Linked DNA regions of Niveibacterium microcysteis. The protein of the gene in region 1 interacts with the protein of each later gene in a pairwise test. Links are inferred from orthologs where the notes say so. Each region holds a gene or a part of one and is shown on either strand. Other genes may lie near its edges. The genes, in order: JY500_RS10210 and grxD.

Region 1 (15,144 bases):
CGGGTTCGCTTCAAGGACATCCTCGCGCACATCGAAGGCCGGCTCCACCGCTCGCCCATCTTCCGGCAGAAACTCAAGCGCCTGCCCTTCGACTTCGATTTTCCGTATTGGGTCGAAGACGATAACTTCGATCTGGAATTCCACGTCCGCCACATCGCGCTGCCCAAGCCGGGTGACTGGCGGCAGTTCTGTATCCAGGTTTCGCGTATTCACGCCCGCCCACTGGACCTCAACCGGCCGCTTTGGGAAATGTACGTCATCGAGGGGCTGGACAGCTTCGTGGATCTGCCTCCCGGCAGCTTCGCGCTGGTGACCAAGCTTCACCACGCCGCGCTGGATGTGGAGGAAGGCAGCGAGATCACGTCCTTGCTCCACGACACGACGCCCAAACCGCATCCGCCCGAACCGCCTGAGCCCTGGTTCCCGGAAACACCGCCGGGAGAACTCTCGATGATGGCGCGCGGGCTCGTCGGAAGCGTCTGGCCACCAAGCCGCCTGGTCCGCCCCGGCCTCAACCTCATGCGCACCCTGGCGCCAATGGTGACCACATTCGTCAACGACGTGCTCAACCGCCCGGCGCGGATCGCACTCACGCGCTTCAACGCGCCGGTTTCCCCGTACCGGGCCTTTGAAACCCGGCGTTTCCCGCTCGATGATTTCAAGCGCATCCGCGATCTCGTGCCCGGCGCGCGGATCAACGATGCAGTGCTGGCGGTATGTGGCGGTGCGCTACGCCACTTTCTCGACATGCAAGGCGAATTGCCCTCAGTAAGCCTGTGGGCCATGGCGCCGGTCTACATGCGTGATGCGGAAAGCGAACCGGGCGCACGTCGGGAGGTGGCGTGGATTCGCGTTCAGCTCGGCACCGACATCGCCGACCCGGTCGAACGCCTGCGCGCAATTCACGAACAGACCGCCAGCGAATTGATGGAACGTGGTGTCGGCGCGCGTGAGCTGACGGACAGCCGCTTGCATGCCTCAGCCGCCACGCTCGCATTCACCAGCAAATTCCTGACTCGCGCGGCAATGGAGGTCGACAAGCGCGCGCCGCGCGCGAACTGCACGATCACCAATGTGCCAGGGCCGGATGAACCGCTGTACCTGATCGGTGCGCGGATGACGTATTTCTCCGCCCTGATGCCAATCACCGACGGGCAAGGTCTGGTATTCGCCGTCACGAGCTACGACGACAAGATCATCGTGTCGCCGACCTTCTGTCGTGAACAGATGCCAGAGCCGGAAGTCTTCGCGCAAAGTGTGCGAGACAGCTTCCAGGAGTACCTGGCGATCGCCGACGCACGCCGCGCCACCAAGAGGGCGACCCCGACACGCAAGAAGGTCGCCAGCACCAAGCTGATCCGTACCGGGCGCCCGGAAGCAACGGTCTCGTCGCGCCCAGCCTCACGCGCACGCGCTGCCGCGAAGCCGCGCGGCGCTGTTCAGAAAGACTGATCAGCGCAGCAGCGCGACGTAAATACCGGCCAGCACGGCCGTCGTGATGACGCCGCTGATATTGGCGCCCAGGGCCTGCGGCAAGATCATCGCAGTGGGGGAAGCATCCGCTGCGAGCTTCTGAACCAGCTTCGCCGTCGTCGGCACGCAACTCACGCCAGCAACGCCCACCATCGGGTTGAAGCGGCCGCGGGTGAAGAAGTACATCGCATAGCCTCCCGCGAGCCCGCCGAGGGCAGACAGCAGCAGCGCCAGCATGCCCAGCAACAGAAGCTTGAGCACCACCGGGTCGAGCAGCGTACCGGCTTCACACAGCACACCCAGCGTGAGGCCGAGGAAGAAGGTCGCACCATAGAGAATCTGTTCCCCCAGCAACACCGTGTAATGCTTGAGGCCCGCCTCGCGCACGGCAACACCGATGAATAGCGACAAGAACAGTGGCGCCGCGACCGGAAATAGCAGGCACAGCAGTACGCACGCGGCAACCGCGAAGATCAGCTTGTGACCGGCGCTGATCTGCTTCACCGGCCCGTCGTCCATTGAAATGCCTCGCAGCCGTTCCGGCACAAGCGCCTTGATGATCCAGGGATAGGCGCCGTAGGTGAGGCCCAGGTAGAGGTAGCCGACTACCGTGATCGGCACGAACAAGTCGCGCGCCAACACCAGCGAAGCAAACAATACCATTGGCCCGTCTGCGCCGCCAATCAACGCAACCGATGCGGACTGCCCCGGCGTCATCCCCATCGCCATCGCGATCGGAAAGACGACCACCGTGCCCAACTCGGCACACAGCGCGAGAAACATGCTCTGGAACGGCCGCGCCATCACGTACCCGACATCGAGCAATACGCCAATGCCCATGAAAACAAGGCACGCGATCAGGCCGTTGCTGAACATCAGCGTATAGATCGGTTGCAGCCAGTCGATCTGCAACTGGTTCATCACTGCGTCCGTGCCGTTCGCGAGCGGATCGACGAACAGCGTGCCAAATGTACCCGGTTTGATGAACAGCACACCGGCGTTCACGGCGGCCATGCCGAGCCCCATCGGGATCATCAGAAGCTCTTCAAGTATCCCCCGCTTACCGAGCCAGACCAGGACACAGCCGAGCACGATCAGGGCAATGCGGCCCAGCGCGATCTTCGGTTCCGCCGCAATGAGTGTCGCCACCCCCTGAAACAGCTGCATGCTCAGTATGTCGTGCATCGCGCTTCTCTCAGCCGAGCCGCAAGAGCACTTGCCCGGCAGACACCGTATCGCCCGCAGCAACTTCAATCGACGTCACCGTTCCCGCGCTGCTGGCAAAGATCGCGTTCTTCATTTTCATCGCCTCGATCGTTGCGAGGCGATCGCCTGCCGCGACACGTTGGCCGACTTTCACGCTGACCTCATCGACCGTCCCGCCGAGGTGGCTGACCACCGCACCCTGGGCCGGCGGCGACGCAGTCGGTGCGGCAGGCGCACTGACGACGGCCGACGAAGGCTGCGCAAAGGCCTGCGCTGGCGAAGGCAGTGCAGTCTGCGGCGTGCCGTCCAGCTCCTCGACGGTCACCATGAATACCTGACCATCCACCGTTATGCGGAAGCTGCGCTCCATGCTTTGCCTCACTGACTGGGAGAGCGACCCGGCGAACGGGCCAGATGATGGGAATCGTGCTGGGCTGCGCGCGCGCCGGACACCCATGTGTGTCCACGCTCGGCGGTTTCGATGCGAACGATCCGGTAGTTGCCCAGGATCTCGTTGAGTGCAGCGCTGATGGCGGCCACTTGAGTTGCCGTCGGCGATGTGGGCTGAGGCGTCACCGAAGGCGGCGCGGAGGACACCATCGTCACCTGCCGGCGTCGTGTCACATCGAGCGTCACCACAAGCAGATGGATGAGCCCCGCAACGGCAAAGCTCACAACTGCAGCGAGCAAGTAAATCTGGATCGTGATCGGCAGACTCATGGCGGCGTTACAGCGGAATGTTGCCGTGCTTCTTGGCCGGCCGGCGTTCGCGTTTGGCCAGCGTCTTGCGCAACGCAAGCCGCAGCGCAGCCCGGGTCTCGGCAGGCTGGATCACATCCGTGATGTAGCCGCGCGCGGCGGAGGCATACGGCGACGCAAACTCAGCGCGGTAAGCCGCGGCATATTCCGCCGCCTTCTCTGCGCGATCCTCGGCCTGTTCAATCTCGCGACGGTAGAGCAGCTTCACCGCTGCGTCTGCGCCCATCACGGCGATCTCGGCAGTCGGCCAGGCGAACACCATGTCCGCGCCCATCTCCTGGCTACACATCGCGAGGTAGGAACCGCCGTAGGCCTTGCGCAGCACCAGCGTGATCTTCGGCACCGTGCAGGATGCGTATGCGAACAACAGCTTCGCGCCATGCCGGATGATGGCCCCCCGCTCCTGCTCGACACCGGGCAAAAAGCCCGGCACATCGACAAACGTGACCAGCGGAATGTTGAAGGCATTGCAGAAGCGGATAAAACGCGATGCCTTGTCTGACGCGTTGATGTCCAGCGCCCCGGCCATTACCTGCGGCTGGTTCGCGACGATGCCGACAACGACGCCGCCGATTCGCGCGAGCCCGACGATGATGTTGCGCGCAAAGCTCGCATGCACCTCAAGCAGCTCGCCATCATCGACGATGCGGCGGATCACGGCCGGCATGTCCAACGGCTCGTTCGCCTGATCCGGAATCAGCGCATCGATCGCGTCGTCGTGTGACAGATCCAGCCCGGGATCGAGCCGGTGTGGTGGATCTTCGGTGTTGTTGGCCGGCAGATAGGAGAGCAGCGAACGGATGATCGCAATCGCGTGCGCATCGTCCTCAGCAAGGAAGTGAACATTGCCGCTCACTGCCGCATGCATCTCGGCACCGCCGACTTCGTCCATCGTCGTCTCGTGCCCCGTCACAGCCTTGATGACCTCAGGGCCGGTGATGAACATCTGCGCATTGCGGCGCGTCATCACGATGAAGTCCATCAGCGCCGGCGAATAAGCGGCTCCACCGGCACACGGCCCCAGTACCGCCGCGATCTGCGGCACCACTCCTGAAAGCAGTACGTTCGCGTAGAACACTTCACCGTAGCCAGAAAGGGCCTCGACACCTTCCTGAATACGGGCGCCGCCCGAATCCTTGAACGCAACGAGCGGAATGCCCTGCGCCAGCGCGAAATTCATCAACCGGACGATCTTGTTGGCGTGCGCCTTGCCCAGCGTGCCCGCGCAGACGGTGAAGTCCTGGCTGAACGCGGCAACATGCTGCCCGTCGACAAAGCCGGTGCCGGTGACCACCCCGTCGGAGGGGAGTGTCTTACCTTCCATGCCGAAGGCATGCGCATCATGCGTTACATGAGCGCCGAATTCCTGGAAAGTGCCTTGCTGGAAAAGCGTGTCGAGGCGCTCGCGAGCGCCTAACTGGCCTTTCTTGTGGCGCTGCTCAAGTTTGTCGGCACCGCCCGCAAGCAGAATGGCTGCGCGCCGCTCCTCAAGGAGCTGTGCCAGTTTTGGGGGAAGAGTCATGACGGCCTCGCGTTCCCGCAGCCGCCTGCATTGGGCGGCTCACGCAGGACACGCTACGCCGCAGCGAGTGTCGTCCGCTTGACAGTCATCAATCCCGGAAGGACAAATGCACCAATCAGCGGCCGTAGAGGTCGCGGGCGGCGCCTTGCAGGTCCCGGCGGAGTTGCCGGCGCTCTTCCGCACTAAGCCGCCTTACCGCGGGGGTGGGTTCGCTGTCGTAGCGCGCATCAAGCCTGCCGGGTCGCCGGCTATCGTCAAAGCGATCGGCCTGGTGTTCGCGCCAGTCATCCCGGCGCTGCTCCTGACGCTCGGCCCGTAACTCTTCACGCAAGCCTGACTGCGTTGAACGTTTCTCGAAGTTGTGGCCAAAGCGTAAGCCCTCGGCCACCGCTGGATGAGCGAACGCCAGCAGCAGTGCTGTAAAAGCCCCGCTTCCCACGCTCCGCCACATCACCTTCACCATTCGAATCCCCTGCTTGTGCGGGATGACATCCACGCTTTTCATGGACGCATCTTCACCGCTCGCCGCGAATGATATGTTTGGCGATGGCCGTTCCTTGTTACGAGGTGTTTCATGTCGCACTTTCCGCAACGAACCTTTACCTGCCATGCGCTGGCGACCGCGGCGATGAGCCGTTAGCATGTAGCCCATGGAAACCAAAGAACGCCACCGTATCCTGATCGTCGATGACGATGCACGCCTGCGCAACCTGCTGGAGCGCTATCTTGAGGAACAAGGTTTCGGCGTGAAGGCCGTGGCCGACGCCCCGGCCATGGACCGCGCGCTGACCCGCGAACACGCCGACCTGCTGGTGCTGGACCTGATGCTGCCGGGCGAAGACGGCCTTTCCATCTGCCGCCGCTTGCGCGGCAACGGCAGCGAGCTGCCGATCATCATGCTGACCGCCAAGGGCGACGAAGTCGATCGTATTGTTGGCCTCGAAATGGGCGCTGACGACTACCTGCCCAAACCCTTCAACCCGCGCGAGCTGGTGGCGCGAATCCACGCCGTGCTGCGCCGCAAGCCACGCACGCCGCCGGGTGCGCCAGCCGAAGACGAAGAGGTTGTCAGTTTTGGTCGTGTCACGGTCAACCTCGGCACGCGTTCGCTTACGCGTGACGGCGAGGAAATGCCGCTTACAACGGGCGAGTTCGCGCTGCTCAAGGTGCTTTTGCAGCACCCGCGTCAGCCGCTGTCGCGCGACAAACTGATGGAACTGGCCCGCGGTCGGGAGTACGACGCATTCGATCGCTCGATTGACGTGCAGATCTCGCGTCTGCGCAAACTGGTCGAAGAAGAGGCTTCAAGGCCCCGTTACCTGCAAACGGTCTGGGGCTTTGGCTATGTCTTCGTGCCGGATGGTCAGCGCAGCAGCTGACGCCCATCGTTAAGTGGTGATTCGCTTTGCGCCCAGCAGCCTGCTGTGGCGCACCTTCTTCCTGATCGCGCTGCTGATCGGCCTCGCGCTGGCTGCGTGGTACCAGCTATTCGTGCGTTTCGAATCGGAGCCGCGCGCACGCCAGCTCGGCCAGATGTTGGTCAGCGTGGTCAATCTGACTCGCGCCGCGCTCGTCAACGCCGATCCGCTGCTGCGCCTTGCGCTGTTGCGCGATCTGTCGGTACAGGAAGGGATCCGCATCTACCCAGCGGAACCCGGCGACGAGCTGGGGCCGCTTCCCGATTCCCCGACGATTCGTGTGATCGCCGCCGAAGTCAGCCGCCAGCTCGGCAGCGAAACCCGTTTCGCCGGCAGCCGTGAAGGCATCGAAGGCATCTGGGTCAGCTTCCGGATCGATCCGGATGATCCGAACGATCTGTTCTGGGTGATGTTGCCGCGCGAGCGCTTTGAACGTGTCCGTACCGCTGAATGGCTGGGATGGGGCATTGCCGCGGGCATTCTCGCGATGCTGGGCGCTTACCTGATCGTGCGGCGCGTTGCCGGGCCGATGGCGCAAATTGCGGCGGCGGCACGGATGGTGGGTCGTGGCGAGCCACCGCCTCGCCTGCCGGAAGAAGGCCCGAGCGAAATCAACGAAGTGAGCCGCGCGTTCAACCAGATGTCGGAGAGTCTCGCGCAGCTCGAATCCGACCGTGCGCTGATCCTCGCGGGGGTATCGCATGACCTGCGCACGCCGCTCGCACGCCTCCGCCTCGGGATCGAGATGACCGGCGCGCATCCGGACGACATTGAAGCGATGTCCACCGACGTTGAGGAAATGGACAAGATCATCGGGCAGTTCCTCGATTTTGCTCGCGGCAGCGCCGATGAATCGATGGCCGAACTCGACGGCGCTGCGCTGGCAAACGACCTGATTCAGAGCTATCAACGGCGGGGCCTGGCAAATGTCGTAGCCGGCGAGATCACGAGTACCACGCTGCCATTCCACGGAAAGCCCAAAGCGCTGCGACGCGCAGTTTCGAATCTGATCGACAATGCCCTTCGCTACGCCGGCCACGAGAAGCCCGTCGAAGTGGGCTGCGAACGTCGCGGCGGGCAACTGGTCTTCTCGGTCAAGGATCGCGGCCCCGGTATTCCGCCTGACCAAGTCGAGCGCCTCAAACGCCCCTTTACCCGCCTTGAGGCTGCGCGGACCGATGCGATGGGGTCCGGCCTGGGGCTTGCGATCGTCGATCGGGTCGCACGGGCCCACGGCGGACGTCTGGATCTGCTGCCGCGTGAAGGCGGCGGACTGGCTGCTCAAATCCTGGTTCAGCAGGCTTTGCGCACCACAAGCAACGCGTAACGACGACATCGCTATAATGGCCGGCTGATATGAAGATACTTTTCGACCTTTTCCCCGTTCTGCTGTTCTTCATCGCCTACAAGTTCGCCGACATCTACGTCGCGACGGGTGTGGCGGTGGCAGCAACGGTACTGCAGCTCGCGTGGGCTTATTTCATCCATCGCAAGGTCGAACCGATGATGTGGTTCTCGGCCGTTGTCGTTGTGATCTTCGGCACGCTGACCTTGGTACTGCACGATCCGACGTTCATCAAATGGAAGCCGACGATCATCTACTGGGGCATGGCCATCGCGATGATCGTCACCCAGTGGGGATTTCGCCGCAATCCGATGCAAGCGATCTTCGGCTCTCAGCTGGAACTCCCTGAAGAGGCCTGGAGCAAGCTGAATTACTCCTGGATGGCGTTCTTCGCTGCGATGGGCGTGATCAACATCGCAGTGGCTTATCGCTTTTCTGAACAGACCTGGGTCAACTTCAAGCTGTTTGGGGGGACCGGGTTGATGCTCGTTTTCGTGGTGGTGCAAAGTCTGATGCTTTCGCGCTACCTTGATGAGGAAAAGAAGTAATGCTGTACGCCCTGATGGGTGAAGACACCCCGAACAGCCTCGAAAAACGGCTCGCTGCACGCCCCGCTCATTTGGCGCGCCTCCAGGCGCTTGCTGATGCTGGCCGCTTGCTGTTGGCCGGCCCAATGCCTGCAATCGATAGCCCTGATCCGGGCCCCGCAGGTTTTGTCGGCAGTCTGATCGTCGCAGAATTTGCGAGCCAAGCCGAAGCCGAGGCCTGGATCGCACAAGATCCGTACGTGGCCGATGGCGTCTTTGCCAGCACCGTCGTTCGACCCTTCAAGCGCGTACTCCCCTGATGACCACCCTGATCGACGAAATCCGGTCGCGTCTGACCGAACTGGATCCGCTTGCGCTCACGCTCGAAGACGAGAGCGCACGCCATGCGGGCCATGCCGGGGCCGCGGGCGGCGGCGGGCACTTTCGCCTGCACATCGTTTCTCACCAGTTTTCCGGCAAGTCGCGGATCGCTCGCCATCGCGCGGTGTATGCACGACTCGCCGACATGATTCCGGCCAGGATTCACGCGCTAGCCATCGACGCGCGAACCCCGGATGAATCTGCCTCACCCCACGCTTGACCAAACCAGAGGAACTCCATGAAACGTGAAATCAGCCGACTGCTCGTCGGTATCGTTGCCGCCGCGATCTCGGTTGCGGCCTCCGCCGATGACAAGGCTGCCGCAAAACCGGCTGCCGCTCCGGCTGCCAAGTCTTCTGGCCCCGTTGCTACGGTGAATGGCGTTGCCATCCCGCAGGCACAGGCCGACCTGTTCATGCAAGAGCAGATGCAGCGCGGTGCGCCTGACAATGCTGAAGTGCGCAACGCGATCCGCGAAGAGTTGGTCCGTCGTGAAGTGATCGCCCAGGAAGCGAAGAAGAAGGGTGTCGACAAGAACCCGCGCTTCCAGACCGCAATGCAGCTGATGCAGCGCTCGGCCCTGGTCGGCGCCTACCTCGAAGACTACGTCAAGACGCATCCGATTCCGGAAGCCGACGTGAAGAAGGCCTACGACGAGCTCGTCGCCAAGAGCGCCAAGAAGGAATACAAGGCCCGCCACATCCTCGTCGAGAAGGAAGACGACGCCAAGGCGATCATCACCAAGCTCAAGGGCGGCGCCAAGTTCGCCGACCTAGCGAAGGACAGCAAGGACACCGGCTCCAAGGACAACGGTGGCGACCTCGGCTGGAATTCGCCGGATGCCTACGTGAAGCCGTTTGGCGAAGCGCTCGGCAAGCTTCAGAAGGGCAAGTACACGACCGAGCCGGTCAAGACCGATTTCGGCTACCACGTGATCCTGCTGGACGACTCGCGTGACGCGACGCCGCCGGCCTATGACCAGGTCAAGGCCAACATCCAGCAGCGTCTGCAACAGCAAGCCGTCGAGAAGCACATCGGCGAGCTGAAGAAGGCCGCCAAGATCCAGTAAGCGGATTTCTACGCATCAACAAAACGGCCCTTGCGGGCCGTTTTGCTTTTGTGTGCTCAGTCCGTTCTGGCCGGCGGCGGTAGCGTCTCGAGAAAGGCAACCGCGTCGGACGAGCGACGCGTGCGAGCCATTGGCGGCAGGCTTTGCCAGACACGTCGGCCATAGGGTTTGTCGATCATTCGCGGGTCGCAGATCATCAAGACGCCGCGGTCGCGCTCGGTACGGATCAGGCGCCCTGCCCCCTGCTTGACGTTGATCACCGATCGCGGCAGCTGGTAATCCATGAAGGGGTTTCGCCCCTCAGAACGCATCCATTCGATACGCGCGGCCAGCACCGGATCATCCGGCGGTGCGAAGGGCAGCTTGTCGATCACGACGAGCGAGAGCGCATCGCCCGGCACATCGACGCCCTCCCAGAAACTCTGGCTGGCAACCAGCACGGCGTTACCCAACTTGCGGAAACGCTCAAGCAATTCGCTGCGCGAGCCCTGCCCTTGCATCAGCAAAGGAAAATCCAGCGCCTCGCGCTCAAAACGGCTCGCAAGCTGCTCATGGATGCGCTGCATCGCGCGTAAAGCCGTACAAAGGACGAAGGTACGCCCCTGAGCAGCGCGAATCGCGGGCAACGCCGCCTCGACTACCGCATCCACATAGCCAGGGCTGTTCGGGTCGGGCATGCCTTCCGGGGCGTACAGCAAGGCCTGCGTGGCGTAATCGAACGGGCTGCCCCACACCGCGGTGTCGGGTGGCGGTTCCAGCGCGTCGAGGCCGAGTTCCTCGCAGTAGTGCCGGAAATCGCGCCCAACCGCGAGCGTGGCCGAGGTAAAGATCCACGAACGCGCGGTGCCTTCCAGCTGTTTGCGGAAGAGTCCGGCCACATGCAGCGGTGTGGCGTTGAGCGACGCAGACTGGCTGTACACCTCGGCCCAGCGAACGATTTCCGGCCCCGGCGGCATACGCCAGCGCGTGATGCGTTCCGCGATTTCGGAGGTGCGCTGCCAGCAGCGTTCAAGGCCCTCGGAGCGTTCAGCCTGCGTTTCGAGCAGGGCGGCAAAAGCGTCCATCTCCCGAACCAGTGAATCGAGCGCCGGCTCGAGGCCTTTCAAACTGCCGAGTTGATTCCACCCGAGCCGTTGGTTGTCACCGGGGAAGGCCAGCCGCAGATCGCGGGCCGCCTTTTCCAGCGTGCGGGTCGCATCCTGCAAGGGCATGAAATCCTTGGCGCCGGCAATCGCCTCGTTGCGAGTGTCCCGCGCGAGATCCAACAGTTGCCCGGTCGAGATACTCTCGCCGAAGAACAGGCTGGCCGTCTCGGGCAGTTGGTGCGCTTCGTCGAAGATCACCGTGTTGCAGGCCGGCAGCAACTCAGCGAGACCGGTGTCGCGCAGCATCACATCAGCAAAGAAGAGGTGGTGATTGACCACCACGACCTCGGCTTCTTGCGCAGCGCGGCGCGCGGCGAGGACGAAGCATTCCTTGACGCTCGGACAGTCCTGCCCGAGGCAGTTGTCGCGTGTCGAGGTGACTTGTTGCCACACCGCAGCGTCTTCGGAAACGTCCGGGCACTCGGCCTTATCGCCGGTTGAGGTGTGCTTGGCCCAGCGTACGATTTTGGGCAAATGCAGTGCATCTTCGCGGGTGGCGAATCGGCCATCGCTCTGTGCCCGCTCCAGGTGATAGTGGCACAGGTAGTTCGCACGCCCTTTGAGCAGCGCGACGCTGACCGGCACGCGTAGCGCGTCGCGCACCGCAGGCAGATCGCGATGGAACAGCTGGTCCTGCAGCGTCTTGGTGCCGGTGGAGACGATCACCTTGCCGCCGGAGAGCAGCGCCGGCACAAGGTAGGCAAAGGTCTTCCCGGTGCCGGTGCCGGCTTCGGCGACGAGCACCCGATTGCCCTTGATGGCGTCGGCGATCGCCTGCGCCATCTCGAACTGTTGAGGACGCGGCCGGTAACCGGCAATGCGTTGGGCGAGCGCGCCGTCTTCGGCGAAGTAGCTGGAGAGTTCTTTCATGGCGGCGGGCGCGTGGGTCGGCGATGTTAGCACGGCCGATGTATGACCCTGGCCGCCGCGGGCCGATCACACTGGGCGATGGCGCTCCGCCAGATACTCGCGCGAGCGCATCTCGATCAGGCGCGATACGGTGCGGGGGAATTCCTGCGCATTCGGCCCCTCGCGATAAAGATCAGGCGCTTCGGCTGCCGCGCTGATGATCAGCTTCACACGGCAGTCGTAGAGCACATCGACAAGCCAGGTAAAACGCCGTGCCTCGTTGCCATTGTCGCGCGTCATGACCGGAATGTCGGACAGGAATATCGTGTGGTAGCGCCGAGCAAGGTCAAGGTAGTCATTCTGCGAGCGAGGGCCACCGCAAAGCGTGGCGAAATCGAACCACACGGTGCCTTCATGCAGGCGCCGTACCGGAATCTGGCGATCGAGCAATTCGATTTCGCCCGGCATACCCTTGCCACCGGCCACCTGTCTGAATTCATTGGCCAACTGCTCGTCCGCATTGGCGCCTGCTGGCACGATGTAGATGTTCATGCGCTCAAGCGCGCGCAAGCGGTAGTCCGTGCCCTGATCAACTTCGAGCACATCGAAACGCCGCTTGATCAGGTCAATCGTTGGCAGGAAATTCTGCCGTTGCAGCCCATTCGGATAGAGGCCGTCCGGCGGGTAATTCGAGGTCATCACGAACACCACACCGCGTGCGAACAGGGCGTCCAGCAGACGGCCGAGAATCATCGCGTCGGCGATGTCGGAGACGTGGAACTCGTCGAAGCACATCAGCCGCGTTTGGCGGGCAATCGTCTCGGCCACGCGAATCAGCGGGTCTTCGTTGTCCTTGAAGCTGCGCAGCAGCTCATGCACTTCCCGCATGAACGCATGGAAGTGCACCCGACGCTTGCGCTGGTAAGGCACCGCGTCGAAGAAGCAGTCCATGATGAAGCTCTTGCCGCGCCCAACCCCCCCCCAGAGATAGACGCTGCGTGGCGGGTGCGGGTTGAACACCAGCTTGCGCAAGCGCGTTCGGCGAACTGCCTTGAAGGCCAGCAGATCGGTGTAGAGATCCTGCAAACGCGCGATGGCGCCGCGTTGTGCCGCGTCGGCCTTGTACCCACGGGCCTTCAGCAGGGATTCATAGGCGTCGCGGACGCCAAATTCAGGAACGTTGAGGATGCGGTGCGGCATGGCTGCTGCGTATCGAAATAGAAAACGGCCGTTCTCGGTCGATAGACCGGTGAACGGCCGTCCGGTTGCAATGCTTTAGAAGTGCAGCGAACGCTTGTCGACTGCCAGCGCGGCTTCGTGCATCACTTCCGACAGGGTCGGGTGGGCATGAGCGGTGCGGGCCAGGTCCTCAGACGACGCGCCAAACTCCATCGCAACGACCGCCTCGGCGATCAGCTCCGACGCGTTGGTGCCGATGATGTGAGCACCGAGGATCTGATCCGTCTCGGCATGCGCCAGAACCTTCACGAAACCCGTGGTGTCGCCCTGCCCCAAGGCACGGCCGTTCGCCATGAACGGGATTTGGCCCGCCTTGAACGGAATGCCTGCGGCCTTCAGATCCTGCTCGGTCTTGCCGACCCAGGCGATCTCCGGCTGGGTGTAGATGACCCACGGAATCGTGTCGTAGTTGCAGTGCCCCGCCTGACCGGCGATGCATTCGGCCACCATGACGCCCTCTTCCATGCCCTTGTGCGCCAGCATCGGCCCCCGCACCACATCACCGACCGCCCATACGTTGCGTAGATTGGTCGAGCAGTGATCGTCGACTTCAATTCGGCCACGGGCATCAAGCTTGAGCCCGACGGCTGCTGCGTTGAGCCCTTCGGTATTCGGCGTACGGCCCACCGCCACGACCAGCTTGTCGAACTCAAGGACCTGGTCGCCTTCGTCGTTCTCGTACTTCACGGAGACCGTGTTGGGGCCGGTCGTCACTTCCTTGATCTGCACGCCAAGCTGGATGTTCAAACCCTGCTTCTTCGTGAAGACCTTCCAGGCCTCCTTCGCCACCGCCTGATCGGCTGCCGCCAGGAAGTCCGGCAGCGCCTCAAGAATGGTGACCTCGGAGCCAAGGCGCTTCCAGACGCTGCCCATTTCAAGGCCGATCACGCCAGCACCGATCACGCCCAGGCGCTTCGGCACGGACTCGGTCTTGAGCGCGCCTTCGTTGTCGACGATGTTGACGTTGTCGACCGGGATCCCCGGCAGATGCCGCGCACGCGAGCCGGTGGCAACGATCACATGCTTGGCGACGACATCTTCGTTGCCAACCTTCATCTTCCAGAGGCCGTCGGCCTCCGCGACGAAGCTGCCGTGACCGGCAAGAAAGGTGACCTTGTACTTCTTGAACAGCCCTTTGATGCCGCTGGTGAGCTGCGTAACGATGTTGTCCTTGCGGCGGATCATCGAGGGCACATCGATCGACACACCTTCGACCTTGATGCCATGCATCACGAAGGCGTGGGTTGCGTGATCGTAGAGTTCCGACGAATACAACAGCGCCTTCGACGGGATGCAGCCGACGTTAAGGCAGGTGCCACCCAGACGCGGCTCGCCTTTCGGATCGGCATACGCCGCAGATTCGCAACAGGCTGCTTTCAGCCCCAGCTGCGCCGCACGGATGGCGGCGACGTAACCAGCGGGCCCGCCGCCGATCACCAGTACATCGAATTCCTGAGCCATTGAACGCTCCGATCGTGATTACCCGGCGTTCTCGTCGGGTACAAAAATCCAGCAGAGGACGTAGGCGAACACACCTACACCGGCGAAGCAGGCCATCAGCACCCACAGCAGGCGCCAGACCCACGACTCTACCCCGGTCATCCGGCCGATGCCGCCGCAGACGCCACCGATCCAGCGGTCGTCACGCGAACGGCGCAATCCGTTGATCGCCGCCGACCCCGCAGCGTTGCTGCGGGGTGCTTCATCGCCCAGGAGGCGCGCTTTCGCCGCAGCGAACTCCGCGTCCGTCAATGCTCCGCTTTCTTTCAGCTGGTGCAGTTTGGCGATTTCATCGGCGACGGACATTGATTGCCTCCGGTCAGATTTCCAGCAGCAGACGCGCCGGATCCTCCAGTGCTTCCTTCATGGTGACCAAGCCGAGCACTGCCTCGCGGCCGTCGATGATCCGGTGGTCATACGACATCGCAAGGTAGTTGATCGGACGGATCACGACCTGACCGTTCTCAACCACCGGACGATCCTTGGTGGCATGAATGCCGAGGATCGCCGATTGCGGCGGGTTGATGATCGGCGTCGACAGCATCGAACCGAAGATGCCGCCGTTCGAGATCGAGAAGGTGCCACCGGTCAGGTCTTCGATGGAAAGCTTGCCATCGCGCGCCTTGGCGCCGAACTCGGCAATCTTCTTCTCGATTTCCGCCAGCGTCATCTGGTCGGCGTTGCGCAAGATCGGCACCACCAAACCGCGCG
Region 2 (15,076 bases), 1.6 Mb from region 1 along the record:
GGGCATCGTGTGCAGCGCGTGCCGGTCACTGAAACGCAGGGCCGCATCCACACCTCCGCGTGCACCGTCGCGATCCTGCCGGAAGTCGACGAAGTTGCTGACGTCGAGATCAATCCGGCCGATCTGCGTATCGACACCTTCCGCGCCAGCGGCGCCGGCGGCCAGCACATCAACAAAACCGATTCCGCGGTGCGCATCACCCATTTGCCGACCGGCATCGTCGTCGAGTGTCAGGACGACCGCTCACAGCATCGCAACAAGGCTCAGGCGATGTCGGTGCTGGCGGCGCGGATCAAGGACGCGCAAGTCCGCGAGCAGGCGAGCAAGCAGGCTGCGCATCGCAAGAGCCTGATCGGCAGCGGCGACCGCTCAGAACGCATCCGCACCTACAACTACCCGCAGGGCCGCGTGACCGACCACCGCATCAACCTCACGCTGCACAAGCTGGACATGGTGGTGGAAGGCGATCTGGACGAACTGATCGACGCCCTCACGCGCGAACACCAGGCCGAACAATTGGCCGCGCTGACCGAGGTTGTGTGAGCGCGCAGGGCTGGCCAGCGCGAGCGAGCGATAACCGTCCCGCGGTGCGCTGCGCATACGATTGGCGAGGCGCCCACCAATGAGCCTTCCCGTAACGCTGGGCGACGCGCTGGCCTTGGCGCACGGGCGAGTGCCGGCTTCCGAAGCGCGGTTGCTGTTGCGCGAAGCGAGCGGGGAGCGCGCAGCCACGATCGTCGGCTTTCCGGAGCGTCCGCTGAGCGACGTTGCGGCGCAGTGTTTTGTCGACTGGATTGCTCGGCGTGAAGCCGGGGAGCCGGTTGCCTATCTGCTGGGCGAACGCGAGTTCTATGGCCGCGTCTTTCGTGTGTCACCGGCGGTGCTGATCCCGCGCCCTGACACCGAGCTACTTGTCGAACAAGCGCTGCTACACCTGCCGGACGGTGCCCCCCGCGTGCTCGATCTCGGCACCGGCAGCGGCGCAATTGCGATCACGATTGCGCTGGAAGCGCCGCATGCCCAGGTGTCGGCAGTCGATGTCTCCGCTGCCGCGCTGTCGGTTGCGCGCGAGAACGCGGAACGGCTGGGCGCTCAGGTACGCTGGTTTGAAGGGCCCTGGTGCACGCCGGTGCAAGGCGAGGTTTTCGATCTGATCGCGTCCAACCCGCCTTACGTGGCCGCCGAAGACCCGCATCTCGCGCAGGGCGACGTGCGCTTCGAGCCGCCCGGCGCGCTGGCCTCGGGCCCGGACGGACTCAGCGATATCCGCATCATCACGACCGAAGCCTGGGCTTGCCTGAAGCCGGGCGCCTGGTTGCTGTTCGAGCATGGCTACGATCAAGGCGATGCCGTGCGCGCATTGATGCTGGCGGCGGGCTATACCGATTGCGTGACGCTGAAGGATCTGGGCGACAACGACCGCGTGACGCTGGGACGACGGCCGGTTTGAACGGCTTGATTTGACCCGGTGCGCGGTTTTTTCTAGACTACATACCTGATTGAATCAGTCAGGTATTCTGACTTAGCCGAAGGAATTTACATGAGCGTGCAAGACATCATCCACCAGACGGTCACCGAGAACCCGGTGGTGCTCTTCATGAAGGGCACGCCGCAGTTCCCGCAGTGTGGTTTCTCCGCGACCGCTGCGCAGATCCTCAAGCTGCTCGGCGTTACGCAGTATGCGTCGGTGAACGTCCTGACCGACGACGACATTCGCCAAGGCATCAAGGAATACGCAAACTGGCCGACGATTCCGCAGCTCTACATCAAGGGAGAATTCGTCGGTGGCTGCGACATCATGAAAGAGATGTATCAGTCCGGCGAGCTTCAGCAGATGCTGCAGGAAGCGGGAATCGTCAGCGCCTGATTGGCGCTGCTGAACGAAAACGGCGACCTTCGGGTCGCCGTTTTCGTTTGCGGCCTACAGTTGTCGATCGGGTTTGATGGCGTCGGGCGCTGGCGCCTCGTCATCGTCACTGTGGCCGCTCCAGTTGCGCCACGCCTTGCGCGCCAGATGCGCCGTCAGCAGATGCGGTGGCATCCGCAGCCAGTGCCCGCGCAGGTATAGAAGCTGACGTGCGAGTGGTGTCCATGCGTCGCCAGCGGTTGGGTCGTTTGGCCGCAGCCCCCGCAGGTAGAGCTGTTCGAGCAGGCGCTCGCGCGTATCGCTGGGCCAACGGCCACCGAAGGCGAGTGTCGTCGGCGGGATTGGCGTGGCAAGCATCACCGAGCACATGTGCAAGGCATAGCGCAGCGGGCGTTGCAGGTTCAGCGCGATAGCGCGCGTTTCCAGCGATTGCCAGAAAGCGCCCTGACTTGCGAAGTGTCGCAGCAGGCCGTCCAGATCCACGAGATCGCGCATGCCGTTGTCCAGTTCGCCTTCATGGAACAGGTGGCAGGCGCTGTGCAACACCATGTCGGCCGGTGCCAGCACCCAGACGCCTGGCGTGGCGGCGGCCGGCACGGCCTGATCCAGCAGCAGCGCGGGGTCAGGTGGATGGCGTGCGGTGAGCGGCAGGATGTTGTGATGCACATCCAGCGAACTGCCGCGGTTGACGTGGCGAAGCGGCGGCAGCTCGTGCATCCACTGGCGGTAGTAGCGCTGGTCATAGGCGTTCAGATGCGAACTGATCCAGCCGTGGCGCAGCAGCGTCGACTCGGTGTCCGGCAATGCAGCTTTAGGCACCAGCAGGTCGATGTCACCGAAAACCCGACCGCGTGACGCCGGCAGGTTGGCCGCGAGATAAGCCGCGCCCTTCAGCAAAACCAGGCGGATGCCGCATTCGTCCAACGCGCGGCGTACCCGATCTATCTCGGCCAAGGAAGCAATGCGTTGCCGAGCGCCGACCGCACGCGCGGCGATGAGGTGTTGGCGCGGGCCGGGCGGTACCGCGTCGAGCAACTCGTGGGCTTCGAGATCGGCGGCGATGCGAGCGCTCAGGTTCGCGTTGCGCGCCTGGCGGATCACGTCATCCCACTCGCGTAGCGAAAGTCGCGCGGCGCATTCGGGCGCCCGCAGCAGTGGCAGCAGGGCGTCGCGAATCATGGCCGGGCCTCGTCAGCGAGGCGGTCGAAGGCGGCAATTGCTTCGTCCAGCCGGCTGTAGCGCAGCGCGATGCAGTCGCTTCGATCCACCGTGTCGACCAAGGTGCGGAAGCCAGTCTCGCCGAGCATGCTGTAGTTGAAGGCGTTCTCCGCCAGCTGGATGAAGCCTTCCGCTCGCGGCAAGGGTTTCATCGTCAGCGCTGCACCCGCCTCCCACTGCGGGAAGATGATCCAGCGGGGTAGCGCACGTTCATGCATTCGGGCAACGCTGTCGCGCGGTGGCCGCAAGTGCGCGACGCGGCCTTTGTGGGTGTCGGGGCATTCGGGGCCGAAACTTGCCGACGGCTCGAACTGCTGAATGATGTCGATCGAACTGTTCTTCAAATTCACCGGGCGGGCCAGCGCGACGACGCGCCCATCAACCGGGTCGAGCAAGGTCAGTTCGTCCGAGCACAAACGCCAGCCGCGTTGGATCAGCGCAGCGGTCAGCGTGCTTTTGCCAGAGCCCGGGGGGGCTGGAAGGATGGCGGCCAAGCCGTTGCGTTCCACGACCGCAGCGTGGATCACCAGAAACTGGTGGCAATAGGTTGCGATGCACCAGTTGATGCCCCACTCGAGCATCGCAAAGCTCTGCGCGTGTGGCAGCGGTTTGAACGGTGTGCGGCCGTCAAGGTGAAACTGAACCTGCGGCCGTATCCAGGCGCGGAGTCCGGAGACGCGACCCACCTGCACATGGAAATCTGCAAAGTCGTTTGGCGCCAGCGCGTGATCAGCGTAAAGCGTCTGCACGGCTTTGCACACGACCGGCTCGCGGCTGCGGATGTGCAGTGTCAGGGGGCCGCTGGTGAGCCAGAGACCGTCGCCGGACAGGCGCGCCGACAGATCTGCTTCGTTCAGGTCTGTAACGCGGAGCGTAGCGATCAAATCAGTTCGATGCGGCGGAGTTGGTCAAGTGCCTGAGACACGTTGTCGGTGAGTTCAGGCGAGCACGGCAGCGATAGCAAACCGGCGATGGCGTCCGCTGCCTGCGCCGCATCGTAGCGCGCGGCGGCTGGCAAGGCGAGCACTTCCGCGGCGAGCGGCGACAGCGCGTGCGTCGCGCCGGTCTGGCGATCGTAGAAAACGGAACCGTCGGGCCAGTGGTGACTGACCCAACGTGGACTGGCGTCCTGCATGCGGGGCCCGCGCTTACGGCGAGATGTAGTTGTTCTTGAGGTAATTGACGATGTCGGTGCCGGTCCACGGCGTCGCGCCAGCATAGGGCACGTACTTGCCGTTGAGCGCCCATTCGCGCCAGATTGCGATCACGCCTTCGGCGGTGAGTGCCTTCGGATCGATCAGGCCCTTGAGGATGTTCAGGTAGGCGCCGATGCAGTGGAACGCGACCTTGTACGGATCTTCATAGCCCAGCAGATTGAGCACCTGAAGCATCGTCATCATCGAGCCGTCTGGATTGAACAGGCGGCTGCCGGCAATCGTGCCGACAACGAAGATCGAGTGGAAGGGCGTCGATTGCGGAATCGGCCAGTTGCCGGCGCTGCAGTTCTTCCAGTAACCGGGCGAGCGCCCGTTACAGGTTCCGACTTTGGTGCCGCGGTGACTCAGCGCGCCCGAGAGCGTTTGCGAGGGCGAAATGCACTCACCCGGGTTCAGGCCGCCAAGGACGGGCCGGCTGGTCAGCGTCAGGATGATCGGGCCGGTGGCCATGCCGCCGCGTACCAGCAACCGGCGCCGTGCTTCAGATACGCCCGATTCTGCACGGTCGGGTGACTGGGCGGGATGGTCAGCGCTAGGCATGTTTTCGTGGTTCGACATGGTCTCGATCCTGGAGGTCATGTTGCATTCTGTCAGGCACTCACTGCCAATTCGTGCAAATTGGTCACGGCCTGACAGCAGGATGCAATGGGTTGCAGCTAACCATGCAAGAAACGTGCTTGGCGGCGATTCAATAAAAAACCAATAAAAAACAGTGCGTTGCGTTGCTGGTGTGGTGCGGGCCGTGAGCGGGAGCGGCAGGATGTCAAATGCGCCGACGATTCCTTACTCAGCGTCGCAGGTATTCCGACAGTTCGCGCGCCATGCGCTCAGCCTGGCGCAAGTAGCTCGCGCCGAACAGGTTGAGGTGGTTGAGCATGTGATAGAGGTTGTAGAGCGTGCGTCGTTGCGGGTAGCCCTCGGCGAGCGGCGCGGCTTGCATGTAGGAGAGGTAGAAGCGCTCGGGCAGGCCGCCGAAGAGTTCGCTCATTGCAAAATCGGCTTCTCGATCGCCGAAGTAGGTCGCAGGGTCGAAAACGACCGGCTCTCCCTCTGCGGTTACCGCGATGTTGCCGGCCCAGAGGTCGCCATGCAGCAGTGCCGGTTCGGGGCGGCGCTCCAGAAAGAATGCGCCGATCTTGTCGATGATGCGTTCGCCGTGGTTCTGAAGGTCGCCACGGTAACCGCGTCGCGCGGCTTCGGCGAACTGCGGCGCAAGGCGCTGGTGTGCAAAAAATGCGGGCCAGTCGGCGCGTGGTGAATTGTCTTGCGGCGATTGGCCGATGAAGTTGTTGCGCCGCCAGCCGTAATGTTCGCCGACGGTGCTGTGTAGCTGCGCCAGTGCCGCTGCGCAGCGAGGGGCGTCGGCTGCTTGCATTGGGCGCAGCGGCAGGTGTTCGAGAATCAGGAATGCATGCGCTTCGCTCGCGCCACTGGCCACTATCGCCGGCGTGCGGATCGCGCCCGTCGCGGCGATGGCGGAGAGCGCATCGACCTCAGCATCAAACAGCGCAAGGTTCGTCGCTGCGCCGGTCTTCACGAAGACGCGCCGCGCCGCGCTCCCGACGATCCAATTCCGATGTGTGCCGCCGGAGGCGGGTTCGGCGCTCGTGACGCGGAACGCCGTGCCGAGCGCGCCGCGTGCAGCCTCTTCGACAGCCGCGGCGAGCGAGGCCTCCATGCGGGTCAGCCCAGGCGGTTACGCGCGCGGGCGATCGCGGCGCGAACCTGCTCGGGGGCGGTGCCGCCGATGTGGTTGCGGCCGGCCAGCGCACCTTCGACTGTCAGCACTTGGTAGACGTCCTCTGCAACCAGGTTCGAGAAGCTGCGCAGCACGTCGAGCGGCAGATCGGGCAGATCGCAGCCGCGGGTTTCGGCTTCGCGCACCGCACGGGCGACGGCTTCGTGCGCGTCGCGGAAGGGCAGGCCGCGCTTGACAAGGTAGTCGGCCAGTTCCGTGGCGGTGGCAAAGCCTTGCTTGAGTGCGTCGCGCATCGCGTCGGCCTTCACCCGGATGCCTGAGACCATGTCGGTGAAGATGCGCAGGCTGTCGATCAGCGTGTCGGCGGTGTCGAACAGCGGCTCCTTGTCTTCCTGGTTGTCCTTGTTGTAGGCCAGCGGTTGGCCCTTCATCAGGGTCAGCAGGCCGACGAGGTGGCCATTTACGCGGCCGGTCTTGCCGCGCACGAGTTCGGGGACGTCCGGGTTCTTCTTCTGCGGCATGATCGAGCTGCCGGTGCAGAAGCGGTCGGCCAGATCGATGAAGCCCACGCGCGGGCTCATCCACAGGATCAATTCTTCCGACAGGCGCGACAGGTGGGTCATCACCAGTGCGGCGGCGGCGGTGAATTCGATTGCGAAATCGCGGTCGGACACGGCGTCGAGCGAGTTCTCGCAGACGGCCTCGAAGCCCAGCTCGCGTGCGACGAATTCGCGGTCGATCGGGTAGCTGGTGCCGGCCAGCGCCGAGGCGCCCAACGGCAGACGGTTGACGCGGCGGCGGGCGTCGACCAGGCGTTCGGCGTCGCGGCGCGCCATTTCGACGTAGGCCATCAGGTGGTGGCCGAAGGTCACTGGCTGCGCCACTTGCAGGTGCGTAAAGCCGGGCATCGGTGTTGCGGCGTGCTGTTCGGCCAGATCACACAGCGCGCGCTGGAAGTTGCCGAGCAGTTCGATGGCCTGGTCGACCGCGTCGCGCAGCCACAGGCGGATGTCGGTGGCCACCTGGTCGTTGCGCGAACGGCCGGTGTGCAGTCGCTTGCCGGCGTCACCGACCAGCGTGGTCAGGCGGCGCTCGATGTTCAGGTGAACGTCTTCGAGATCAAGGCTCCATTCGAACTTGCCGGCGGCGATCTCGTCGAGGATCTGCGCCATGCCACGCTCGATGTCGGCGAGGTCCTGCGCGCCGATGATGTTTTGCTTGGCGAGCATCTTCGCGTGCGCGAGCGAACCACGGATGTCCTGCTCGGCCATGCGGCAGTCGAAGAACACCGATGCGGTGAATCGCTTGACGAGATCCGACACCGGTTCGTTGAATCGGCCAGACCAGGCCTTGGCATCGCCGGTTTCGGCGTGCGAGGGTTGTGAACGCTCTGTCATAATCGCGGGAATCCATGAGCACCCGTGCGGCGCTGGGAAGTGGCGCGGCTCAGGCGGGGAAAAGTGCGGCGGCGCGCCGCGGGACACGATGGCAAGTATACGGCAAAAGCCCAAGCAGTCCGGCCCGGCGACACGCGGTAACGCAGTGGCGCCGCCTGATTTTCGCAACCTCGGTGTGATGTTGCGCGGCCTGCTGGGCGTCAACCTGATGGGGCTGGTGACGGTGGCGTTGCGCGGCGTGCCCGGCGATGCGCTGATGCGCGAGGCGTTGGCGATGGCGGGCCTGCTGGAATTGCCGCTGATGCTGGGGCTCTTGCTGGCCTACATGCTGGCGCCAGTGATTGCGTCGCAGACCTATCGCAAGGCGACTATGTTGCTCGTCGCGGTCGGCGTTGTATCGGTGCTGGCGACCTTTCCGCTGCTTTCGTCGCTCGCCGAACGTGCCGATCTGTGGCGCTGGAGCCTCTGGGCGGCCGGCAGTGGCGCGCTGTTGATGGCGTACTTCCACTGGCGCGCGGCGCTGGCGACACCTGCGCTGTCCGAGGCGCGCGTGCTGGCGTTGAACGCGCGCATCCGGCCGCACTTCTTTTTCAACAGCCTCAACGGGGTGCTGGGTGTGATGCGGTCCGATCCGCGCCGTGCTGAGCAAGCGCTGGAGTCGCTGGCGGATTTGTTCCGCAGCCTGATGCGCGAGAACCGTGATCTCGTGACGGTGGGCGATGAGATCGAACTGGCGAATCGCTACCTCGACCTCGAACGGCTGCGGCTGGGGGATCGCCTCAAAGTGGTGTGGGATCTGCGGCATTGCCCACTTGATGCCAAGGTGCCGCCGCTGATGCTGCAGCCGCTGATCGAGAACGCGGTGTATCACGGCATTGAGCCGTCCCCGACGCCCGGCGAGATCCAAGTGCGCATCGCGCAACGCGGGCGGGAACTCGTGATCGAGGTAGATAACCCTGTTCAGGCGGAGACTCGTCAACAACAAGGTAATCGCATGGCTCAGGCCAACATCCGGGAGCGATTGATGCTGTTTTTCGATATCGAGGCGCAGATGGACAGTGGCGTGAAGGATGGCCGTTACCGCGTCCGCATCTGTCTGCCTTTGCGCAGGGAGGGGCGGGCATGAGCGGGCAGGAAGTGCTGGCGGTGCTGAACGTGCTGATCGTGGATGACGAGGCGCCTGCACGCGAGCGCCTGCGGGATTTGCTGGGTGACGTCGCCGCGACGCAGCCCACCCGTATTGTCGGCATGGCCGCCAACGGGCACGAGGCACTGAGATTCCTCACGGCGCAACAGGTTGACCTGCTGCTGGTGGATATCCGCATGCCGGGGATGGACGGCATCGAACTCGCGCAGCACGTGGCAAGGCTCGCGTCGCCGCCGCGCATCGTGTTCGTCACCGCCTACGACCAATACGCGGTCAGCGCCTTCGATCTGAATGCGATCGACTACCTGCTCAAACCGGTGAGGGCGCAGCGGCTTGAGGCGGCGCTGGCGAAAGTGCGTGCAAGCCTGCCGGTGGCGCGTGAGGCACTTGATCGCATCGCCGAACCGCGACGGCATTTCTCGGTGAGCGAGCGCGGCCGGATTGCGCTCATTCCTGTAACCGATGTGCTGTTCCTCAAGGCCGAACTCAAATACGTCACCGCGCGCACCGTCGAGCGCGAGTACCTGCTCGACGAATCGCTGGTGCAGCTGGAACAGGAATTCCCGGAGCGCTTCGTGCGCATCCACCGCAACTGCTTGATCGCGCGGGCGGCTGTCGCTGGATTCGAGCGCGACGAAGCCGCCGAGCACTGGCTGGTGAAGATCAACGGCCTCGACGAAAAGCTCGCAGTCAGCCGCCGCCAGTGGCCAACCGTGCGTGCCGCCTTGCTGGGTGGCGCAGGCGATGAGCGCCCATGACTTCAAGCCCCCCACTTTGCGGCCGTTGATAGCCCCGTGAACGCACAAGCCCCCACCCCCCGACAGCGTCCGCTCACGCTGGGCATTCTCGCGGCTGATATTGATACCGCTGTTGCGCTGCGTCTGGTTGCCGGCATCATCGACGAGGCGCGCCTGCGCGGCGCGCGCACGGTCTTCCTGCCGGGGCATCCGCCGGCGGCGTCGGCCGAATTCGACCGGCAGTTCAATCTGGTATTCCGCTTGCCTGACGCCACGGCCTTCGACGGCCTGCTGGTGATCGGCACCACCTTGCAGTACCACTTGAACGCAACGCAGCTCGACAACTTCCTCGCCACTCTGCCCAAGGTGCCGACGCTTTGCCTGGGGTTTGCGTCGCAGGTCGTGCCCAGCGTCGTCAACGACAACCACGGTGGATTCCGTGCGCTGATGTCGCACCTGATCGAGGAGCATGGCTGCCGCCGCATTGCGATGATTGCCGGCCCGGCAGGGCAAGCGGAGGCCGAGGCACGACTGGCTGCTTGGCGTGACGCTTGCACGGATGCGGGGATCGAGGTCGATCCCGATCTGTTGTTGCAGGGCAACTTCACGCAGGCGAGCGGGCGCGCAGCGATGAGTGCACTGCTGGAGCGCGGCGCTACGGTTGATGCGGTGGTCGCCGCGAATGACGACATGGCCTTGGGGGCGATGGCCTGCGCGGTGGATCATGGCCTGCATGTGCCGCAGCAGCTTCGTTTCGGCGGTTTCGACGACATCCTCGCCGCGGGCCGCCTTGGCGTGGGGCTGACGACCATCAACCAGTCGCACTATGCGCTGGCGCGCGCATCCGTCGCGCAACTGATCGAGCGGATCGGCGGCGCGGAGGTCACGCCGCTGACGCGTGTGCCGACACGGCTGGTGCGCCGGCAATCCTGTGGCTGCGGTGGCTTCTACGCCCGACCGGAGACCTTCGCTGCGCAACTGGATGTGCGGCTTGCCGGCATGCTGGAAGAACTGGCGGTGGCGCCTGAGCACGAGGCCAACTATCGGGCAGCGAGCCTTCTGGTCGAGCAGGGCCTCGCGAGAGCCTTGGCGGAACAGGACTTTCAGCCGCTGCTGGCGGCGGTGCAGACCGTTGCGCGCGACGTGCTTGCGGCGGAGGGCCATGTCTACGGGCTGCAGGCGTTGCTGGTCGCGGCGCAGCGCTGGCTGATCGAGCCGCGCGGCCTGGCGCCGGAGGCCTGGGCCGCGGTTGCCCGCTGGCTGCAACAGGCGCAGATTGCGCTGGCGGGGCTGCAGGACGTCGCACAACAAGCGCGCCATCGGTTGCACAGCGAACGCGCGCTGGCTTTTCGCGACCTGCTCAAAACACGTATCGCCACCTTCGACTTGCAGAAGCTCCTGGAACACCTCTCGGAGGCGCTGGCGGATCTCAGTCTCGATACCTGCTGCATTGCGCTCTACAGCGGTGAGGCGCGCATTTCCAGCCTCGACGATTTCGACCTGCCGGGTGAGGCGCGCCTGCTTTACGCCTTCATCGGCGGGCGTGAGCGCCCGTCGCTGAACGGCGAACGCTTCCGTACGCACGACGTGCTGCCGGCCGATGCCTGGGCCTTGGCGGCGGATAGCACTTCGCTGATCGTCTACCCGGTCTTCCACGGCGCCGAGCACTTCGGCTTCATCGTGTTCAGCGTCGACCCGGTTGCGGGTGGGCCGTGGGAAACGATTCGTGACGAGGTGTCGTCGGCCTTGAAGGCGTCGTTGCTGGTATCGGAGCTCGCCGCCGCGCGCGATGCGCTACGCAGCGACCTCGCACAGGCGCGGCAGGGCCAGCGTGAGCTGGCTGACATCGCGCATCGCGACGAATTGACAGGGCTCCTGAACCGACGCGGCTTCCTCGCCGAGGCGCGCCTGCGTGCGGACATGCTGAGTGCGGATGGCCTTGCGACCGCAGTGATCTTCGCCGACCTCGATGGGCTCAAGCCGATCAATGACCGCCATGGCCACGCAGCCGGTGACGTTGCGATCCGCCAAGCCGGCGAAGTGCTGCGTCGCGGTTTCCGCTCGGCCGACCTGATCGGCCGCATTGGTGGCGACGAGTTCGTCGTGCTGACTGCGAACGCCGACCCGGACGCACTCAGCGCGATGCGCGAACGGATCTACCGTTTGTTCGAGCGGGCCAGCCAGGACTTGCCCTTCCCACTGGCTTGCAGCCTTGGCTATGTAGTGTCGCCGCCGGGCGTGCCGGTTTCGCTGGAGGATCTGCTCGCGCGCGCCGACAGCGTGTTGTACGAAGAAAAACGGCGCCGCAAGGGCGCCGCTTGGCATACCGGGGTCTAGCGGGGGCTGCGCCCCCGGCCCAACTTAACCCGAGTTGCGCAGGCCCGCCGCGATACCGTTGATCGACAGATGGATGCCGCGCTTGATGCGTTCCTCCTCGTTGCCGTCGCGATAGCGGTGCAGCAGCTCGACCTGCACATGGTTGAGCGGATCGAGGTACGGGAAGCGATTGCGGATCGAACGCTTGAGCAAGGGGTTGCCATCGAGCAGTTCTTGCTGGCCGGTGATGGCAAGCAGGGCGTCGATGGTGGCCTGATGTTCGGCGCGGATGCGCGGGAAGATCGCTTCGCGCAGCGCTTCGTCGCGCACCAGCGCAGCGTAGCGAGAGGCGATGGCGATGTCGCTCTTGGCCAGCACCATATCCATGTTCGACAGCATGGTGGCGAAGAACGACCATTCCTTGTGCATCGACTGCAGCACCTGCATGCCGTCCGGCCGCTCGGCGAGGAAGGCGCGCACCGCTGCGCCGAAGCCGAACCAGCCCGGCAACATCAAGCGGCACTGCGCCCACGAGAACACCCACGGAATTGCCCGGAGGTCTTCGATTGCGGTGGTCTTCTTGCGTGACGCCGGGCGCGAGCCGATATTCAGGTTCGCGATCTCGGAGATCACCGTCGATTCCCAGAAGTACTTCTCGAAGCCCTCGGTTTCATAGACCAGCCCGCGGTACGCCTTGAACGCGTGCTCCGACAGGCGATCCATCACTTCCAGGTATTCGGCGCGCGGCGCAGCTTCCGGATGCGCCAGCAGCGTCGCCTCGAAGGTGGCGGCGGCGAGCACTTCCAGGTTGCGCTGACCGACTTCCGGGTTGGCGTACTTCGACGAGATCACCTCGCCCTGTTCGGTGAGGCGGATCTTGCCTTGCACCGCGCCGCCCGGCTGCGCCAGGATCGCCTGGTAGCTGGGGCCGCCGCCGCGGCCAACCGAGCCGCCGCGGCCGTGGAACAGACGCATCTTCACGCCGTGGCGCTTGAACACCTCGATCAGCTGGATCTCGGCCTTGTAGAGTTCCCAGCCGGAGGTCATGAAACCGCCGTCCTTGTTGGAGTCCGAGTAACCGAGCATCACTTCATGCATGTCGCCGCGGCTGGCGACGAGTTCGCGGTAGCCGGGAATCGCGAACAGACGGTCCATCGTTGCGCTGGCGGCTTGCAGGTCGCCGATCGTCTCGAACAGCGGCACGATGTTGACGTCGATCGCGCGCTCATGCGGCCGCAGAAGACCGACTTCCTTCAGCAGCAGCGCGAGTTCGAGCATGTCCGACACGCCATCCGTCTTCGAGATGATGACGTTGTGGATGCAATCGCGTCCGTACAGGCGATGGGCTTCGGCTGCCGCACGGAAGATCTCCAGCTCGCCGACGGTTTCGTCGGAGTACTGCACGAAGGGCGACGCAAGCGGACGCGGCGTCGCGAGCTCTTCGAGCAGCGCGGCGATTCGGCCTTCCTCGTCGAGGGCGCGGTAGTCGAAACCGGGGCGCACCGCGGCGAGCAACTCGGCGACGGTGCGCTCATGCACGTCCGAGTTCTGACGCAGATCGATTGCGGCAAGGTGGAAGCCGAAAACCTTCACTGCGCGGCGAATGCGGCGCAGGCGACCTTGCGCGAGCGTGCCGGAACCGTTCGCGAGCAGCGAACGATGCACCGTCTCGAGGTCTGCCGCGAGTTCGTCGGCGCTGGCGTACGGTTCGGCTTGCCCGACCGGCGGGCGGCCGACGCGGTGGCCGAGCAGGTTTTCTGCGGTGGCCGACATGCGGGCGTAGATGCCTGCGAGCGCGCGGCGATAAGGTTCATCGCTGCGGTGCGGCGACTTGTCCGGCGAGAGGTTGGCCAGTTCGATCAGCTGGTCGGATGCGCTGACCAGCAACTGGGCCAGCGAGAGCTCGCTACCGAGGATGTGCAGTTCATGCAGGTAGAACTCGAGCGCGACCGTGGATTGCATGCGCATCGCTTCGCGCAGCACATCCGCGGTAACGAACGGGTTGCCGTCGCGGTCGCCGCCGATCCAGCTGCCCATGCGAAGGAACGCCGGCAGCTCCATGTTCTTCCAGGTCTCGCCATGCTTGGCGAGCAGGTTTTCGAGCGCGACGTAGAGCTTCGGCAACTCACGCAGGAAGGTGTAGCTGTAGTACGAGAGGCCGTTGTCGACTTCGTCGAGCACCGACAGCTTGGTCGGCCGCAGCATGCGGGTCTGCCACATCGTCAGCACAGCGCGGCGCAGGGCGGCGTCGTTCTCCTCGATCTCCTCGGGCGTCATCTGGATGCGATCGCGCGCATCGAGGAACTGGGCGATCTTGAGCTGGCAGTTGAGGATCGACTTGCGCGACACCTCCGTTGGGTGCGCGGTCAGCACCGGCCCGACGAAAGCTTCTTCGAAGAAGTCAGCGATCTGCTCATTCGTCACGCCCGCTTCGAAGGCCGCTTCGATGGCGCGCGCCATCGTGCCTTCCCGCGGGGCGGAGCCGGCGATCGCATGCATGCGCGAACGGCGGATGTGGTGCTGGTCTTCGGCAATGTTCGACAGATGCGAGAAGTAGCTGAAGGCGCGCACGACATGGATCGTCTGGTCGCGCGACAGCGAATCGAGCATCGCTTCGAGTTCGCGGCGAGCGGCGATATCGTCATCACGACGGAAGCGAATCGAGGTCTGGCGGACCCGCTCGATCAAATCGAATGCCGCCTCGCCCTCCTGGGCGCGGACGGTGTCACCGAGAATCCTGCCAAGAAGACGGATATCTTCTTTGAGGGGGAGGTCCTTCGCTGCTTCCTGCTTAGCCTGATCGCTCATTGTCGGTTTTGCTGTGGGATTGGGGGTGATCCCCGGGCGGCCTTTGTACGGTTCGGGGGCAAGGGCCGTGCGTAAACGTCGCAATTTTGACATTGCACCGCAATATTTTGAAGCTTATCAGGCCTTTGTATGCGTTTGCCGATCAAAAATTGTGCGGTGGTACCATCGCAATCCTTATCGAATCCGGCCGCAAGGCCCTTGTCATCGTGACCAGCCCCGCACCCGAACGCATCGTTATCGCCACCCGTGAAAGCCGTCTCGCCCTGTGGCAGGCCGAGCATGTCAAAGCCCTGCTCGAAGGCCTCTATCCGCAAACCCGGGTGGAACTGCTTGGCATGACGACGCGCGGCGACCAGATTCTGGACCGTGCGCTGTCGAAGGTGGGCGGCAAGGGCCTCTTCGTGAAAGAGCTGGAAACGGCGCTGCTTGATGGCCGTGCCGACATCGCGGTGCATTCGATGAAGGATGTGCCGGCCGAATTGACGGACCCGTTCTGTATCGCCGCGATCCTCGAGCGCGAGATTCCGCTCGATGCCTTCGTGTCGAACAAGTACGCCTCACTCGATGAGCTGCCGCCCGGCGCGGTGGTTGGCACCTCCAGCCTGCGGCGCGAGGCGCAGATCCATGCGCAGTATCCTTACCTTGGCGTGACGCCCCTGCGTGGCAACCT

What was found.
Region 2: the proteins of JY500_RS10210 (region 1) and grxD interact in binary tests that used the Escherichia coli proteins (3 or more experiments, as listed by UniProt). The link is inferred for Niveibacterium microcysteis from one-to-one orthologs.

What each region holds. Positions count from the first base shown.
Region 1 is NZ_CP071060.1:2,250,193-2,265,336, reverse strand. What follows is about bases 7,242-10,210. They hold JY500_RS10210 (BolA family protein), read left to right. Parts: upstream 7,242-8,569; coding sequence 8,570-8,851; downstream 8,852-10,210. Other genes in these bases: yoaA (DNA repair helicase YoaA), read right to left, coding at 9,757-10,210; JY500_RS10205 (peptidylprolyl isomerase), read left to right, coding at 8,870-9,700; JY500_RS10215 (YciI family protein), read left to right, coding at 8,271-8,570; JY500_RS10220 (septation protein A), read left to right, coding at 7,735-8,271; JY500_RS10225 (ATP-binding protein), read left to right, coding at 7,242-7,705. Also shown: JY500_RS10260 (wax ester/triacylglycerol synthase family O-acyltransferase), read left to right, coding at 1-1,452; JY500_RS10255 (sodium ion-translocating decarboxylase subunit beta), read right to left, coding at 1,453-2,658; JY500_RS10250 (biotin/lipoyl-containing protein), read right to left, coding at 2,669-3,049; JY500_RS10245 (hypothetical protein), read right to left, coding at 3,058-3,399; JY500_RS10240 (acyl-CoA carboxylase subunit beta), read right to left, coding at 3,407-4,960; JY500_RS10235 (hypothetical protein), read right to left, coding at 5,076-5,465; osmolarity response regulator transcription factor OmpR, read left to right, coding at 5,611-6,339; more of JY500_RS10225, read left to right, coding at 6,353-7,241; more of yoaA, read right to left, coding at 10,211-11,715; cell division protein ZapE, read right to left, coding at 11,782-12,894; lpdA (dihydrolipoyl dehydrogenase), read right to left, coding at 12,970-14,394; JY500_RS10185 (PspC domain-containing protein), read right to left, coding at 14,413-14,739; odhB (2-oxoglutarate dehydrogenase complex dihydrolipoyllysine-residue succinyltransferase), read right to left, coding at 14,753-15,144. UniProt on the Escherichia coli protein: Transcriptional regulator that plays an important role in general stress response. Has many effects on cell morphology, cell growth and cell division. Acts by regulating the transcription of many genes, including dacA (PBP-5), dacC (PBP-6), ampC and mreB.
Region 2 is NZ_CP071060.1:3,859,393-3,874,468, reverse strand. The notes cover bases 303-3,203. They hold grxD (Grx4 family monothiol glutaredoxin), read left to right. Parts: upstream 303-1,540; coding sequence 1,541-1,867; downstream 1,868-3,203. Other genes in these bases: JY500_RS17550 (HprK-related kinase A), read right to left, coding at 3,043-3,203; JY500_RS17555 (nucleotidyltransferase domain-containing protein), read right to left, coding at 1,922-3,046; prmC (peptide chain release factor N(5)-glutamine methyltransferase), read left to right, coding at 623-1,450; prfA (peptide chain release factor 1), read left to right, coding at 303-543. In the rest of the region: more of prfA, read left to right, coding at 1-302; more of JY500_RS17550, read right to left, coding at 3,204-3,969; JY500_RS17545 (HPr-rel-A system PqqD family peptide chaperone), read right to left, coding at 3,966-4,220; JY500_RS17540 (hypothetical protein), read right to left, coding at 4,234-4,860; JY500_RS17535 (fructosamine kinase family protein), read right to left, coding at 5,090-5,980; argH (argininosuccinate lyase), read right to left, coding at 5,986-7,398; JY500_RS17525 (sensor histidine kinase), read left to right, coding at 7,487-8,524; JY500_RS17520 (LytR/AlgR family response regulator transcription factor), read left to right, coding at 8,521-9,303; JY500_RS17515 (substrate-binding and GGDEF domain-containing protein), read left to right, coding at 9,340-11,619; ppc (phosphoenolpyruvate carboxylase), read right to left, coding at 11,644-14,406; hemC (hydroxymethylbilane synthase), read left to right, coding at 14,610-15,076. UniProt on the Escherichia coli protein: Monothiol glutaredoxin involved in the biogenesis of iron-sulfur clusters.